DNA from 3 places in the Oerskovia sp. NPDC056781 genome. Region 2 is predicted to be linked to each of the others. Evidence: riboswitches for the same ligand, from Rfam matches in the RefSeq annotation. Region 2 holds a riboswitch; each other region holds the start of a gene.
The links. A riboswitch is a leader RNA that binds a small molecule or an ion and turns the genes downstream of it on or off. The one in region 2 is predicted to bind S-adenosylmethionine.

Region 1 (3,863 bases), on a different contig from region 2:
GGTGTCCTCGATGAAGTTCACCATCCCGACCTCCCCCTCGGGGAGGGTCGTACTCATGCCTGCCCACATCGACGGATCGACGATCTGGGCCAGCGCACCGGCGTGCGCGACAGCCAGGGGTTCGAGGCGGAACCCGTGGCCTTCAAGGTGGACATCGTGCTGCACAGCGCATATCAGAACACACGCAGGCGTCGCCGCCAAGACCACGGAGCGGTCGTTCGTGAACGACAGGGTGACGGACCGGTGAACGTTGCGCTCCAGGCAGCGTCTCCGCAGGTCAGAGGGCGCTCAGGCGGGGGCCGGTCCGCAGCCCACGGCGGCCGTGATGTTGCCTGCGGCGGCCGTCGCGAACAGGCCCGACAGCCCCGCGACCTGCAAGAGCGGACGCGGGTCGTCGCTCACGACCCAGCAGCCGTCCACGACCTCGTACCGGGCCTTGGCCCCCTCGCTCACCCAGGTGCGCAGCGCGGTGACGAGACGGTCGATCTCCTCGCCCGTCGTGCCGACCCCGATCGACGCCCTGATCGCCCCGGCCGGGAAGCCCAGCCGGGCCAGGAGCGGGTGCGCGCAGAAGCGGCCGTCACGCACGCCGATGCCGTGCTCGGCCGACAGGTAGGCCGCGACGAGCCCCGCGTCGGAGCCGTCGACCGAGAACGTCACGACCCCCACCGGGTCGACGGCGTCGGCCCAGGCCCGCACGACGCGCACGCCGTCGATCGCCTCGAGCCCCGCGACGAGCCGGGCCCGCAGCTCGGTCTCGTGCGCGACGAGCACGCCGGGCTCGAGGGCCGCGAGCGCGTCGCACGCGGAGGCGAGCGCGACCGCGCCGATCACGTTGGGCGACCCGGCCTCGTGCCGTGCCGGGGCGCTCTGCCACGTGGTGCCGTCGAGCGTGACGTTGCGGACCGCGCCACCACCGGCGAGGTAGGGCGTGCCGGTGTCGAGCCAGTCGCGGCGACCGACGAGAGCGCCCGCACCGAACGGCGCGTAGGTCTTGTGCCCCGAGAACGCGACGTAGTCCACGTCGGTCGCGGCGAGCGAGACGCCCCGGTGCGGGACGAGCTGGGCGCCGTCGAGCAGGACGCGCGCGCCGGCGTCGTGCGCCGCGGTCACGACCTCGGCGAGCGGCAGCGACTCGCCCGTGACGTTCGACGCGCCCGTGACCGCGACGAGCGCGTACGGGAAGCGCGACAGCTCGGCGCGCAGCCCGGACAGGGTCTCGGCGACCGTCGCACCGCCGACCAGGACCGTGGCGCCGCCCGTGCGCTGCCAGGGCAGGAGGTTCGCGTGGTGCTCGACGTCGAGGACGAGCACACGCCCTGGCGAGCCGTCGGCCCGGGCCGGGACGCAGCCCGCGAGGAGGTTGAGGGAGTCCGTGGTGTTGCGCGTGACGATCGTGACGTCGTCCTCGCGCGCGCCGACGAACGCGCCGATGGTCTGGCGCGCGGCCTCGTAGAGGGCCGTCGACACCTGGGACAGGTAGCCCGCGCCGCGGTGCACGCTCGCGTACAGCGGCAGGACCTCGGTGACCCGGTCGGCCACGACCTGGAGCGCCGGGGCCGAGGCCGCGACGTCGAGGTTCGCGTACGGGACGCTGCGCCCGTCGACGAGGGGGACCAGGGTGTCGCTGCCCACGACGGGCAGCACGGCACACGAGGTGGGTGCTTCGATGACTGCGTGTGCGCTCATGGCACGTCCTCCGGTGGTCGTCGGAGTTCGCCGTGCCGGCCCCTCCGCGCTTGCCCCCCTCCAGATAGAGAGGGACCTGGTCGTCACCCGGGGCACCCCACCGCGGAGGAGGGTTGCCGGCCAGCAAACCGGGGTTTTGCGCTGGCACTCATGACCTGGTGTCCAGGATGGTCGAGGCGCGCGGAGCGTGTCAACCGGTGGGCACCGCGTCTCGGATCGTGGTCAGGGTGGTCTGTCAGGCGGGCAGGACGGGCGAGGCCGAGGACGCGTCCGCGAGCGCCTGCGCGCGCCGCGCGTCGGCCCGGTACATGGCCGCGTGCTCCCGGAAGTCGGCCCGACCGGTCGCGGTCGCCCGCTCGTCCGTGAACGCCGCGAGCTCGTCGAGCCGCGCGACGACGGTGGTCAGGACCTCGCGGCGCGAGTACGGCATCCCGTACGCGGAGACCAGGGCGTCGAGCCGCGCCATCGGGTCCAGCCGCCCGACGACGTCGCTCCCCTCCGACTCCCCTGCGTCCGCCACGAGGGGCGCGAGCCGGTAGCCGAGGTAGGCCAGGTCCCAGATCCGGGGGCCGGGGCTCGCGGTGTCGAAGTCGATGAGCCCCACGAGGGTTCCGTCGCGGAAGACCATGTTGTACGGGGCGACGTCGTTGTGGCACACGACCTCGGCGGGCTCGTGCGGTGCGGTCTGCCAGACAGGGGCCGGCGGGGCGTCGGGGACGAGGGCGGCGGCGCCTGTGTCGAGGAACCCGACGCTCGCGTCGTGCACGCGCCGCAGCAGCGCGCCCGCATCCCGGAGCACCGCGTCGTCCCAGACCCACGGGGGCAACGGGTAGTTCCCGACGTCACCGGGGAGGAACGACAGCACCTCTCGCCCCTGGTCGTCGGTTCCCAGCGGCTCGGGTACCTCGGTGACGCCCTGTGCTCGCAGGTGCCGCAGGAGCGCCTGGACCGTGGGCGTCCAGGGCCCCGCGGTCCGGCGGACGGTGTCGCCGCTGCGCACGACCGTCGTCGAGTTCCCGCCGGCCAGGGGCTCCTCGGCCTGGTCGGGCGCCGCGAGGTAGAGGGCTTGCGTCGAGGTAGAGCCCCCTGGCCCTCCGTCTCGACGGGATTCCTCTACCTCGTGGTCCGGTGCGGGGAGGTCGCTCATGCGCAGGAACCTAGCCCGACCACCCTGCGAGACACCTGTTCTTTTCCGTGGTCACGGTGGCGTACGATCCGACGCAACCATCCAGAGCGGCTGAGTGACTTGGCACGATGACGCCGCAGCAACCCCCCGGTGACGGGCGAGGGTGCTACCGCCACGACCGATGGAGGATCACCATGAGTGCCCCCGACCGCGCGACCGCTGCCCCGGTCCCCGACGCCCGGCCTGCCGACGGCTACGCCGGGGACATCACGCCCCAGCAGGCGTGGGCCCTGCTCCAGAGCGACCCGAGCGCCGTCCTCGTGGACGTCCGCACCGACGCCGAGTGGCGCTTCGTCGGGGTCCCCGATCTTGCCTCGACGGGCCGCGAACCGGTCCTGACCCAGTGGGTCGACGTCACGGGCCGCCCCAACCCGGCGTTCGTCGCGGAGCTCACCGCGGCCGGGTTGAGCCCTGAGCGTCCGGTCGTCTTCCTGTGCCGCTCGGGAGCCCGCTCGATCGGCGCGGCCAAGGCCGCGACCGCCGCGGGGCTTGGCCCCGCGTACAACGTCCTCGAGGGTTTCGAGGGAGCGCTCGACGGCACCGGCCACCGCGGCTCCGACGGCTGGCGCGCCGCGGGCCTGCCTTGGACGCAGTCGTGAGCGCCGCGACCGGGGACGGCGTGCTCCGCATCCCCGCCGGCATCCCGGGCGGCTCGGGTCGTGGCCCGCTCCCCCGCTCGGTCCGCCCCGACACGCTCGCCGTGCGCGGCGGCCACGCCCGCACCAACTTCGAGGAGACGAGCGAGGCGCTCTTCCTCACGCAGGGCTACGTGTACGGGAGCGCCGCCGAGGCCGAGGCCGCGTTCACAGGCGAGGTCGACCGCTTCATCTACTCGCGCTACGGCAACCCGACGGTGCACACGTTCGAGGAGCGGCTGCGCCTCATCGAGGGCGCCGAGGCCTGCTACGCGACCGCGTCGGGCATGTCCGCGGTCTTCACCTCGCTCGCGGCGCTGGTCGGCGCCGGGTCGCGCATCGTCGCGGCCCGC
Region 2 (3,863 bases):
CCGGACCCGCCCCCGCCACCGGGGCCGCCGTCGTCGGACAGCGTGCGCTTGGCCGAGAGGTGGACCGCGTCCACCCCGGCGGCCACGAGCGCCCCGACGTCCTGCGGGCGCACTCCCCCGCCCGCCTGGACCTGCACGCGCCCCGCGCAGTGACGTGCCATCTCCCGCAGCCGGTCGACACCGTCGATGCTGCTCGGGGCGCCGCCCGAGGTGAGGACACGCGTGACGCCCAGGTCCGCGAGGAGGTCGAGCGCCGCCGTGACGTCCTCGACCACGTCGATCGCCCGGTGGAACGTCACGTCACGCCCGCTCGCGGCCGCGACGAGAGCACGCACCACGTCCGCGTCGACCAGACCGTCGGCCGTGAGGGCGCCGATCACGACCCCGGACGCCCCCGCTGCCACGGCCGCGCGGACGTCGCGCACCTGTACGTCGAGCTCTGCCGCGCTGAACACGAACCCGCCCGCGCGCGGCCGGACCAGGGGGTGCACCTCGACGGGCACGCCGTCCCCCGCCACCTCGGCCGCAGCCGCGACCGCGGCCTCGACGAGCCCCACGCTCGGCGTCAGCCCACCCGTCGCCCCGAGCGCCGCGCACAGCTCGACGCGGCGTGCGCCGATCTGCGCGGCGATCCGCACGCCGTCGGTGTCCTGGACTGCGATCTCGAGGGCGACCTCGCGTGCCATGTGGGGATGCTCCTTGGGTCGGGGTCGGCACGCCGCAGCGCACCCGTGTCAGCGGTCAGCGTAGACCCGACGCCGTCACGGGCGCCTCGAGCGTCCCATCCGTCCGGGCGTCCGGACGTCCGGACGGGACAGAACCCCCGGGACGACGACGGGAGCCGCGCCCTCCGCGCGCCGCGAGGCGCACGGAGCGCACCGCTCCCGTCGGTCCGCCGGGCCCGGAGGCCCTGCGGGTGCGTCAGATGACGCCCAGCGAGATCATCGCGTCGGCGACCTTGGTGAAGCCCGCGATGTTCGCGCCCAGGACGTAGTTGCCGGGCGCGCCGTACTCGTCGGCGGTCTCCTCGCAGCGCGAGTGGATGCCCTCCATGATGTGCGCGAGGCGCTCCTCCGTGTACTCGAACGTCCACGCGTCCCGCGAGGCGTTCTGCTGCATCTCGAGGGCCGAGGTCGCGACGCCGCCCGCGTTCGCCGCCTTGCCCGGGGCGAAGAGCACGCCGGCGTCCTGCAGGAGCGAGACCGCGCCCGGGGTCGTGGGCATGTTGGCGCCCTCCGCGACCGCGACGACGCCGTTCGCGACGAGCTGCTTCGCGTCCTGCTCGCTCAGCTCGTTCTGGGTGGCGCACGGCAGCGCGACCGTCGCGGGGACGTCCCAGATGCTGCCGCCCGTCACGAGGCGCGCGCCGGGGCGGCGCTCGACGTAGTCGGCCACGCGCCCGCGCTCGACCTCCTTGATCTGGCGGAGCAGGTCGACGTCCACGCCGGCCTCGTCGACCACGTAGCCCGAGGAGTCGGAGAAGGACACCACGTTCGCACCGAGCTGCTGGGCCTTCTGGATCGCGTAGGTCGCGACGTTCCCCGAGCCGGAGACGACGACGCGCTGGCCGTCGAAGGTCTGGCCCTTGGTGCGCAGCATGTGGTCGGCGAAGAACACCGTGCCGTAGCCCGTGGCCTCGGTACGCACGAGGGATCCGCCCCAGCTGATGCCCTTGCCCGTGAGCACGCCGGACTCGTAGCGGTTGGTGATGCGCTTGTACTGGCCGAACAGGTAGCCGATCTCGCGGCCGCCCACGCCGATGTCGCCCGCGGGGACGTCCGTGTACTCGCCGATGTGGCGGTAGAGCTCGGTCATGAACGACTGGCAGAAGCGCATGACCTCGCCGTCGGACTTGCCGCGCGGGTCGAAGTCCGAGCCGCCCTTGCCGCCGCCGATGGGCATGCCGGTGAGCGAGTTCTTGAAGATCTGCTCGAACCCGAGGAACTTGACGATCCCGAGGTACACCGAGGGGTGGAAGCGGAGGCCGCCCTTGAACGGGCCGAGGGCCGAGTTGAACTCGACGCGGAAGCCACGGTTGATCTGGACGTGGTTCCGGTCGTCGACCCACGGCACGCGGAAGATGATCTGACGCTCGGGCTCGCAGATGCGCTCGAGCACGGCGGCGTCGACGTACTGGGGGTTCTTCTGGAGCACCGGCCCGAGCGAGTCGAAGACCTCGCGAACCGCCTGGTGGAACTCGACCTCACCAGGGTTGCGGGCGAGGACCTCGTCGAAGACGGACTGCAGACGACTATCCATGGAGTGCTCCTCGGCAGGGCGGGCTTTGAACCGCACCAGGTTACGTACTCGTAAACATCGCCGTACTCCCGTCCCACTCTGGGAGACGCCAGGCTCATGACCTGGGACGCCGCCCTTGCTCGAGGCAACAGTTCGAGGGTCCGGTGCAGGAAACCTCCGTCCACCCTCTGAGAATTCTCGACCTGATCGGTGCAGATTCCCCCCGCCGGGGCTATACCCCTACCCAGAGGTCACGAGCACCAGCGCGAAGCCCCGGCTCGCTGGTCAGCAACCCCTTCACGACGGGGTGCTCCGGGAGATGACCTGGCCGCGCCGGCACGACGCGGCAAGCGTGCAGCACGACGACAGTGAGGAAGCGATGACCCAGCACCCCGAAGCACCCCGCCCGACGCAGACCGACGACCCGCGACCGGCCGTGGTGACCCTGGTCGGCAACCCGCGGCCCGGTTCACGGACCTTGACCGCCGCCCGGACGGTCGCAGCCCGAGTCGCCGACCACCTGGGCCTCGCCCCGGCCGACCCGGCCGACCCGGTCGACCCAGCCGGGGCCCCGCAGACCGGGCCCTCCCGGACAGGGCCGTCACCGGCCACGATCGACCTCGCCGAGATCGCCACCGAGATCCTCGCCCCCGAGCACCCGCGCGCCGACACCGCGCGGGACATCGCCGCGAGCGCCGCCGTACTGGTCGTCGCGACGCCCGTCTACAAGGGCTCGTACACCGGGCTGCTCAAGGCGTTCCTCGACCTCTACGGCCCCGACGGCCTGGCCGGGGTCGTGGCCGTCCCGGTCGTGGTGTCGGGCAACCCCGCGCACGCTCTCGCGGGCGAGGTGCACCTGCGCCCGCTCCTCGTGGAGCTCGGCGCGACGGTCCCCGCACGCACGCTCACCCTCCTGGACTCCCAGCTCGGCGAGGCCGAGCTCGCGAGCACCGTCGACGCCTGGCTCGACCGTGCGGGAGGCCCGTTGCTCCGGGCGGTGAGCGCCGCCGTCGGGCAGGACGTCCCCACCCACCGGACCGCTCCCGAGCTCGCCGAGGTGACCCGATGACCGCCGAACCCACGACCCGCTCCGACGTCGCGGGCCTCGCCGGGCTCGAGGCCCTGCTCCACGAGCAGGACGAGCCGCAGCTCAGCGCCGACGCCTACAAGGCCGTGTTCCGGCAGCACCCCGCGGGCGTGGCGGTCGTCGCGCTCGAGCACGAGGGCCGCCCGGTGGGCTTCACGGCGACGTCGGTCATCTCGGTCTCGGCCGCGCCGCCGCTGCTCGCGTTCTCGCTCGCGTCGACCTCGTCGTCGTGGCCCGCGATCTCCGCGGCCCGCACGGTCACGGTCAACTTCCTCAGCGCCGACCAGGACGACGTGTCGGCGCGCTTCGCGACGAGCGGGATCGACCGCTTCGCAGCCGGCGGGTGGTCACCGCTCGACTCCGGGGAGCCCGTGATCGACGGCGCGCTGTCCTGGGTGCGCGGGCGCATCATCCAGCGCACGCCCGTGGGCGACAGCTACCTGGTCTCGCTGCGTGCGCTCGCGTCGGGGACGCGCAGCGACGCGACGCCGCTCGTCTACCACGACCGGTCCTACCACCGGATCGGGGACCACTCGGC
Region 3 (3,863 bases), on a different contig from region 2:
CGACCGCCTCAGGTCCCTCGGTCAGGGCCTGGGCGAGAACGGCGACCTCGCCGACCTTCTGGTCGGCGAACGCGAGCCAGTCACGGAGGCGGGCGTCGATCGAGCCGTTGGTCCAGTCCTCGTCCTCGACGTCGTGCGGGACGTGCAGGAGGGAGGTCGAGGTGCCGACGGTGACGGTGCCTGCCCCCAGGTCCGACAACCCCTCGACCAGGTCGAGCTTCGCTGCGAGGTCGGCACGCCAGACGTTGTGGCCGTCGATCACGCCGGCGACGAGGGTCTTGTCCGCCAGGCCCGGGACGGGGCCCGCGGGGACAGCGCCCTTGACGAGGTCGAGCGAGATCGCCTCGACGTCGGTCGCGGCCAGGAGCGCGAGGCCGTCGTGCTCACCCTGGAGCCCGCCGAACGGCGCGCCCACGAGGATCGCGGGACGCTCGGAGCCCACCGCGAGCTCGGTCGCGAGCACGCGGTACGCCTCGGTGACCGCGGCGTGGACCTCGGCGGCCGGGACGTCGATCGAGTCGGACACGAGCGCGGGCTCATCGAGCTGCACCCACGGTGCACCCGCCGCGGCCAGGGCGCGCAGCAGCTCGACGTACACGGGCAGGACGTCCGCGAGGCGCGAGAGCGGGCTGAAGCCGGGCGCGCTGTCGTCGGCGGCCTTGGACAGTGCGAGGAACGTGACGGGCCCGACGACGACGGGCCGGGTCACGACGCCCGCGTCCTTGGCCTCGACGAACTGGCGCACGACGCGGTCGTCCGCGAAGCGGAACGGCGTGGACTCGCTGATCTCGGGGACCAGGTAGTGGTAGTTCGTGTCGAACCACTTGGTCATCTCGAGCGGGGCGTCCTCGCCGGCGCCGCGCGCGACCGTGAAGTAGCCCGCGAGGTCCAGCGCGCCGTCGGCGTCGGTGAGCGACGCGAAGCGGGACGGGACCGCCCCGAGGAGAGCGACGACGTCGAGCACCTGGTCGTAGTAGGAGAAGGAGCCGGGCACGGCGCCCGACGCGGCGTCGAGGCCCAGGTCGACGAGGCGCTTCGCTGCGGCGACGCGCAGCGCCGAGGCCGTGGCCTCGAGCTCGTCGGCGGTGGTCCTGCCGGCCCAGAAGGACTCGACGGCCTTCTTGAGCTCGCGGCGCGGGCCGATGCGGGGGTATCCGAGGACGGAACCGGACGGGAACGTGGGTGCACTCATGGTGAATACCTCTGAACTGGTCAGACCGAGGAGCTGCCCAGGGCAGGCTCGGCGGAGGGAAGGGGAGTGCCGGAGACCCACGGCCCGCTGGCCAGGTCGGGGGTGCGGGACGAGACGCCGTCGGCGTCCCCCGCTGCCCCACCGCCGAGGTCGACTCCCTCGAGCAGGTCTAGAGCGGCTTGGTGCTTGTTGAACGTGTAGATGTGGAGGCCGGGCGCACCGGCGGCGAGGACCTGGCGCGCGAGCGTGACCGAGTGGCGGATGCCCAGGGCGTGGCGCGCGGCGGGGTCCTGCTCGGCCTCGAGGGCCTCGACGACGCGCTGCGGTGCCGGGACGCCCGTGAGCTCCTCAACGCGTGCGAGCCGGGCCGGGTCCGTCATGGGCAGCAGGCCCGCGAGGATCGGGATGGTCACCCCTGCGGCGCGCGCCTCGGCGACGAAGTCGATGTACGAGGACGCCTCGTAGAAGAGCTGCGTGATCGCGAAGTCCGCGCCTGCCTGCTGCTTCTGCCACAGGCGGCGCACCTCCTGGGTGCGGCTCGTCCCGGCGGCGAGGTTCCCGTCGGGGAACGTCGCGACCGCGATGGTCAGCGGGCGGGCCGCGCCGCGCAGCGCGACGCTCGGGCTCGCGGCGCAGCGCGCGGCCTCGACCTCGCGCAGCAGGGCCACGAGCTCGGTGCTCGACCGCACGCCGTCCTCGGCGGGGCGCCAGTCCGGCTGGTCGCGCGGCGGGTCGCCCCGCAGGGCGAGGAAGCTGCGCACGCCCGCGTCGAGGAAGTCCGTGATGACGTCCTCGACGTCCTCGCGCGAGGCGCCCACGCACGTCAGGTGCGCGATGGGCAGCACGGGCGTGCCGTGCAGGAGCTGGCTGATGACGCGCCGGGAGGTCTCACGGTCGGTGCCGGCCGCGCCGTACGTGACCGACACGAAGTCGGGGGACGTCGCGACCAGACGGCGGGCCGTCTCCCAGAACTTGGGTGCGGCGTCGGGGCGGCGCGGGGGCATGAGCTCGAACGACACCGTGGGTCGCGGTGCCTCGTGCCCGAAGTGCCCCAGGTCGACGATGCTCATCGCGTGACCGCCACGAGGGGCGTGCTGGTGGTGGCCACGGGGGCCGTACGACTGGCGCGCGGGACCCCGGTGCGGTGTAGGGGTGCGCAGGAAGATGCCTCGGTCATGAATCGCTCCATCGAACCTGGCTGTAGCACCCGTACCCGCGGGAGGCTTCCGTTGGGGGGTTGCTGCGGTGTCAACGAGCCAGGACTCTCGACCGCTCTGGATGGTGTTGACGATCGTAGGGGGAATCCATGATCTGAGCCAATATCTGCTCGAAGCGTGAGACGCAGGGGTCCGGGGTGGTCGTTCAGGCCGGTCCGTGTTCCGTCCACGCTGTCGCAGGGTCGCTCCGTCGGGCCCTGCATTCGCCCTTCCAACGTACGCCTGTCGGTCGCCACCGGACCGTCGGGCGTTCCTTCTCGACGTCGCCGGTATGCTCCGGGCGTGCCTCGCCGACGCAGCCAGCAGCAGGTCGTGTTCATGCTCGACGACTCGTCCGAGGACGTCGACCCGGTCGACCCGGAGCCGCGTCGTCGCGAGCAGAGGGGGCGCCCGCTCGACCGCTCCGCCCGACGGCGCCGTGCCGCCCTCCTCGTCGGCCTCGCCGCCGGTCTCGGCGTGCTCGGGACGGCGGCCGCGGTCGTCGTGACGCGTGACGGGGCGGCCCAGGACGACGCGCTCGAGACGCTCCGATCGTCCGAGGGCGGGATCTTCGACCTCGCCTACGCGCCGCGTGCCGAGTGGAGCGTCGACCGCGACGAGGGCGAGCCGTTCACCGTGGGGGACCTGCTGGTGATCCCGGGGCGCTCCGGGACCGTCGGGTACGACCTCGGGTCGGGCGACGAGCGCTGGCGGCTGGACGACCTGACCCGGCAGGTCTGCGCCGCCGACCAGGAGGGCGTCGAGGGGACGCCGGAGGCGTCGGCCTTCGTGTGCCTGGGCCAGGGGGAGGATGCTCCCACAGCCCGACTCGTGAGCGTCGACGGTGCGGTGGTGGCCGAGGTGGAGGTGGACCCACGCAGGGGCGAGGCGGTCACCGGTCCCGGTGGGACGGTGCTCCAGGCCACCAGGGACGAGACGGGGGTCGTGGTCCGGTCCGTCGACGTCCGGACGGGAACGGTGGCGTGGGAGCGACGGCTGACCGTGAAGGAGGACGCGCAGGGCCCGCTGTGCGCGACCGAAGGTGATGCCGTCCGTGCGGTCTACCGGACGGGGACGGTGGAGGTCCACGGCTGCGGCGTCCTGTCCTACCTGACACCTGGGGGCCTGGTCGTCGACGAACCGTCGGCGATGGTGCAGGTCACCGCCTTGGGTAACGGGTCCTACCTCCGCTCGTCGGGGACGGCCGTCGCGGGACCCGCCGAGGCCGTCTCGGCCGACGGCACGGTGCTCTAGAGGAACGAAGGGCTCGTGCTCGGGGAAGGTGCCAGAGACCTCATGGCACCTCACCTCGTCCTGCTCGACCAGGGGGAGACGCTCCTCGCCGTCCACCGGGACGGCACGACCGCCTGGACCGCGCCGGTCGCAGCGCGGCAGGTGCTCGTCCGCGGGGCGGACGTCGTGCTCGTGCAGACGGTCGACCGGGAAACGGTCGCTCTGGACGCCACGACGGGCGA

Region 1: another riboswitch for S-adenosylmethionine. It lies ahead of ACFRCR_RS14115 (aminotransferase class V-fold PLP-dependent enzyme); the one in region 2 lies ahead of ACFRCR_RS08530 (NADPH-dependent FMN reductase).
Region 3: another riboswitch for S-adenosylmethionine. It lies ahead of ACFRCR_RS12955 (methylenetetrahydrofolate reductase); the one in region 2 lies ahead of ACFRCR_RS08530 (NADPH-dependent FMN reductase).

What each region holds. Positions count from the first base shown of each region.
Region 1 is NZ_JBHUAD010000177.1:4,018-7,880, reverse strand. It holds gene ACFRCR_RS14120 (GNAT family N-acetyltransferase) at 1-165, opposite strand, end outside; gene ACFRCR_RS14115 (aminotransferase class V-fold PLP-dependent enzyme) at 289-1,689, opposite strand; SAM riboswitch class IV at 1,731-1,845, opposite strand; gene ACFRCR_RS14110 (phosphotransferase enzyme family protein) at 1,925-2,836, opposite strand; SAM riboswitch class I at 2,911-3,003, shown strand; gene ACFRCR_RS14105 (rhodanese-like domain-containing protein) at 3,010-3,474, shown strand; gene ACFRCR_RS14100 (O-succinylhomoserine sulfhydrylase) at 3,495-3,863, shown strand, end outside.
Region 2 is NZ_JBHUAD010000070.1:13,395-17,257, forward strand. It holds gene ACFRCR_RS08520 (copper homeostasis protein CutC) at 1-686, opposite strand, end outside; gene gdhA (NADP-specific glutamate dehydrogenase) at 922-2,259, opposite strand; SAM riboswitch class IV at 2,488-2,597, shown strand; gene ACFRCR_RS08530 (NADPH-dependent FMN reductase) at 2,618-3,307, shown strand; gene ACFRCR_RS08535 (flavin reductase family protein) at 3,304-3,863, shown strand, end outside.
Region 3 is NZ_JBHUAD010000149.1:1,952-5,814, forward strand. It holds gene metE (5-methyltetrahydropteroyltriglutamate--homocysteine S-methyltransferase) at 1-1,192, opposite strand, end outside; gene ACFRCR_RS12955 (methylenetetrahydrofolate reductase) at 1,213-2,262, opposite strand; SAM riboswitch class I at 2,375-2,477, opposite strand; gene ACFRCR_RS12960 (hypothetical protein) at 2,692-3,642, shown strand; gene ACFRCR_RS12965 (PQQ-binding-like beta-propeller repeat protein) at 3,685-3,863, shown strand, end outside.